2 regions of the Thermoanaerobacter kivui genome follow, and region 2 is predicted to be linked to the other one. Evidence: predicted binding sites of a transcription regulator. Region 2 holds the regulator's gene; the other holds the start of a gene.
What was found. The regulator ArgR, encoded in region 2, controls arginine synthesis, uptake and breakdown. The targets are predictions, from matches to a motif close to ANTGNATAAANATACA.
Positions count from the first base shown of each region.

Region 1: argC (N-acetyl-gamma-glutamyl-phosphate reductase) is a predicted target of ArgR. The motif match lies at 1,386-1,401, and genes of this name have one in related genera.

Region 1 is NZ_CP009170.1:2,128,411-2,130,834, reverse strand. Features, by position in the region: gene TKV_RS10860 (IS30 family transposase) at 105-1,148, opposite strand; gene argC (N-acetyl-gamma-glutamyl-phosphate reductase) at 1,459-2,424, shown strand, end outside.
Region 2 is NZ_CP009170.1:1,164,584-1,167,007, forward strand. Features, by position in the region: gene TKV_RS05870 (TlyA family RNA methyltransferase) at 1-184, shown strand, start outside; gene TKV_RS05875 (NAD(+)/NADH kinase) at 243-1,094, shown strand; gene TKV_RS05880 (arginine repressor) at 1,122-1,577, shown strand; gene recN (DNA repair protein RecN) at 1,596-2,424, shown strand, end outside.

The DNA of each region.
Region 1 (2,424 bases), 960 kb from region 2:
GTTAACAAATTGAGCGAAGGTCGTGATTTGTCAAGGGTTTAAGTCAGGCGAAGCCTGCCCCTTGACAAATCACGAACGAGCTCTATACTTTATAAGAGATGGGCTTAACAAATTTTTGCCAGTTCCTCATAAAAGCATTCTTTAGGTGTTTTATAATTTAACAATTTTCGTGGAAGGTTATTAAGCCAATTTTCTACTCTCTTTATCGTATCTATAGATAAATCTCTAATACTTTTTCCTTTAGGGATAAAACGTCGTATAAGACCATTATGTCGTTCATTTGTACCTCTTTCCCAAGATGAATATGGATGTGTATAATATACTTCTACGCCATATTCTAAAAGAGCACTTTCTAAATCACTAAACTCTGTACCATTATCAGATGTTATTGTTTTAAAGACCTTGCTTAAATTGTCACCAAACATATCTTTTAATTTTGATAGTGCATCTTTAACAGATTTACTGTCTTTTGTATCCAATAGTAATATTATTTCATGGCGAGTCTTACGCTCTATTAATGTTAAAAGGACCTTGTCATTAGACTTCTTGCCAATTAACGTATCTATTTCCCAATGTCCAAAAACTTCGCGGCTTTCAACTTCTTTAGGCCTAAAATCAATACTTTTACCCATAATACGTTTATTTTTACGGTTTTGTTTCTTCCTTGGTTTTAAGCGTAGTTTTAAAGGTAAATCAATGTTTTTAACTTTTAATAATCCTCTATCTATATAGTTGTAGAGTGTTTTAGTACAAACAATGGTTTTATTATTCCAACTTGGGTCCTTCTTACAATAACCTACAACTGCGTCTGGTGACCATTTTTCATTTAATATTTTATTTTCAGCATATTTCAAAAAATCTTCTGCTTTAGCTGCTTTAAATTTAGCTCCACAATTTGAACGATTTTTTTCGTAGACAGCCTGACCAGTTTCAGGAAAATAGCTTGTATAAGAAGACAAATCACTTCTAAGTTGTGTAGTAGTTCCACGTTTAATTTCACGGCTTATAGTACTTGGAGATCGATTAAGTTTTTTAGCAATATACCGAATGCTCCTTCCTTCCTTGAGTAATGCATAGATTTCTCCTCGTTCATAGCTACTTAAATGTTTAAAAGAACGCTTTTTTGTGGTACAATTATTATGAACCATAGTGAAAATCCTCCTTGTATGATGTTTAGTTGACACCTATATCATACACGATTTTCACTATGGTTTCTATTTTTTTATCTGTTGCATTTAATTATACAACTAACCGAAATAATTTAACGAAATTTTTTATGAAAAAACTCTTGAAAAAATTTTTTATGGTGGTATAATGTAAAATAAAAGTTGTATAATTATAAATTAAATATTGTATTTATGAAGGGAAATATTTTTTTAACACTTTATGCATAAATATAAATTAAAGCGTATATATATTAATAAATGACAGAGGATGTAAAAGAAGGAGGCACTTTAAATGGTGAGGGTAGGAATATTTGGGGCAACGGGTTATACGGGGGTCGAACTTATAAGAATACTTTCAAAGCATGAAAAAGTAGAGATAAAATATCTTTCTTCTCAAAGTTATAATACCAAAGCAATTTCAGATGTTTATTCATCCCTTATTGGTTTTTGCGACAAAGTGTTGGAAGAGGTAGACTTCCAAAAGGGAATGTCAGAGTGCGATGTCATATTTACGGCTTTGCCTTCAGGTCATGCTTCAAAAATTGCCAGAGAAGCTGTAAAAAAAGGAGTAAAGGTGATTGACTTAGGAGCTGACTTTAGATTTGATGAGTATTCCGTCTACAAAGAATGGTATGGTGGAGATTATGAAAATTATGAAGGTATTAAAAGGGTATATGGTCTTCCGGAAGTTTACAGAGAAAAAATAAAAGAGGCTCAAGTTGTAGGAAATCCTGGATGTTACCCTACAAGTGTTATTTTGGGACTTATGCCTCTTTTGAAAAATGGCATAATAGAGGGGAATGTAATTGTTGATTCAAAGTCAGGTGTATCAGGGGCAGGTCACAATCCCTCACATAACAATATGTATGCAGAATGCAATGAAAACATAAAAGCGTATAATGTTGCAAAGCATAGACATATCCCAGAGATGGAGCAAGAGCTTTCAAAAGCTTCCGGAGAAAAAGTGTCAGTTGTGTTTACTCCCCACCTTGCGCCAATGACAAGAGGAATTTTAAGTACTATGTATTGTAAATTAAAAAAAGAGGTTAATATAGACACTGTTTATGACATTTATGCTGATTTTTATAAAAATGAATATTTTGTAAAAGTGTTGAAACCAGGCAATTACCCAGCAACAAAAAATGTTTATGGGTCGAATTTTTGTCACATAGGGTTTGAAGTTGATAAACACGCCAATACCCTTATAGTGATGTCTGTGATTGACAATCTCGTCAAAGGTGCGTCGGGGCAGGCAGTG
Region 2 (2,424 bases):
TGAAAAGATTATTTTTGTGCTAAAAAACCATTCCTACTCTATAATGGGGCTTACTTATTCTCCCATTAAAGGTGCTGAAGGAAATATAGAGTATTTAATTCTTGGAATAAAAGAAGTCGATGACAGTAAAGACATCGACATTGCAAAAATTGTGGAAGAAGCTTTTGAAAGTTTGAATAAATAAAATATTTAGCAGGAAAATTTACTTTTTTGTAGAATATCATAAATGTGGTGATATAATAATGAAAAAAGTCGGAGTGATCCCAAATATAAACAAAGACAAAGATTTAGAGACAACAAAATCGGTAGTGGAATGGCTTCTTGACCATGATACCGAACCATACCTTAATGAGATTATTGCTTCCAAAATAGGATATAATGAATATGGCAGAATATCTACAGACATATACAGCAAATGCGATTTTATAATCGTTTTAGGTGGGGATGGCACTATTTTAAATGTAGCAAGGCTTTGTGCTCCATTTGGAACCCCTATTTTTGCTGTCAATTTAGGACATCTCGGGTTTCTTACAGAAGTAGATATTAATGATATCTTTCCTTCATTAGAAAAATTATACAGAGGAGAATATACTGTAGAAAAAAGGATGATGTTAGAAGCAAATGTTGTCAAAAACGATATGGAAATAATCAATTTTAGGGCCTTAAACGACATCGTGGTGACCAGGGGAGCTTTTTCGCGAATGGCTCGTTTAAAGGCTTATGTCAACGACAATTATGTAGATACTTATTTGTCAGATGGAGTGATCGTCGCAAGCCCTACTGGCTCAACTGCTTATTCTCTTTCCGCAGGAGGGCCTATTGTATACCCTACAGTAGAACTTTTGATAATAACACCTATTTGTCCTCACACCCTTTATTCGAGGTCTATTATTGTATCAGCGAAAGATATTGTAAAATTGGAAATAGATGAGGAAAATCAAGGCTTGATGATAACTACTGACGGACAACAAGGATATAAGCTAAACTATAGAGATGTCATCTATATTAAAAAAAGCAATGAATACACTAACCTTATAAAAGTTAAAAATACTAATTTTTTTGATTTGCTGCGAGACAAGCTAACAGAAAGATAAAAAGTTTTTGAAGAGGTGAATTTATACATGATGAAAATAGCGAGACATGCTAAAATTCTCGAAATAATTTCTGAAAAGGAGATCGAAACGCAGGAAGAACTAGCTGCAGAACTTCAAAAACAGGGTATTGATGTGACACAGGCAACCGTTTCAAGAGACATAAAAGAATTGCGATTAATTAAAGTTTTAACAGAGGATGGAAAAAGATACAAGTACGCCCCTATGGGAAAAGTAGATAGCCATATCTCTGACAGGCTTATGACTTTGTTGTCAGAATCTATAGTAAACGTGGATTATGCTGGAAATATCATAGCTATAAAAACGTTATCAGGCACAGCTCCCGCAGCAGCAGAGGCGATTGATACATTAAATTGGAAAGATATTGTAGGTACTTTGGCAGGAGATAATACTATCTTTGTTTTAGTGCGAAGTGAACAAGCTGTTGGGGAATTAGTAGAGAAGTTTAAGAAATTGATTAAATAACTTTGGAGGGTTTATCCTATGATCCTTGCACTTAGCATTCAAAACGTCGCACTTATTGACAAAGCAGAGATACAATTTGAAGAAGGGCTCAATGTATTAACAGGAGAAACAGGTGCAGGAAAGTCTATTGTGATTGATTCTGTCATGTTGCTTTTAGGTAGCAGAGCCAGCAAAGAAATAATAAGAACTGGCGAAGAAAAGGCTATTGTAGAAGGGATATTTTTTGTGGATTCCAACAAAGATAAAATTGTAGAAATTTTAGAAGAAGCAGGTTTGAGTTTAGAAGAGGATGATACTCTGATTATAAATAGAGAAATAACCACCAGCGGAAGGAACTATTGTAGAATAAATGGGAGAATCGTGCCTCTTTCTTTTTTAGCGAAAATCGGTTCTTTTTTGGTGGATATTTTGGGTCAGCATGAGCATCAATACCTTTTGGATAACAGCAAGCATTTATCTCTTTTAGACAGTTTTGGAGATGAGGAGTTTATAAATATAAAGGCAAAAATAAAAGAGCTATTAGAACAATACAGAGAAATACAAAGAGAACTGACTAAATTTTTTACAGATGAAAAAGAAAAAGCTTCTGCTATTGAACTTTTAAAGTACCAAATTGATGAGATTGAAAAAGGAAATTTAAGTGTAGAAGAGGAAAAAAAACTTTTAGAAAGAAGAAATTTATTAATAAACTTTGAAAAACTATTTAATTCCTTAAATTCCAGTTACAAGATTTTATATGAGAGTAGTGGAGGTTTTGCTGTTTTAGATAATTTGCATGTTGTTTTAAAAAATCTTGAAACTGCTGCTTCTATTGACGAAAAATTAAAAGGCTTAAAAGAAAAAATTG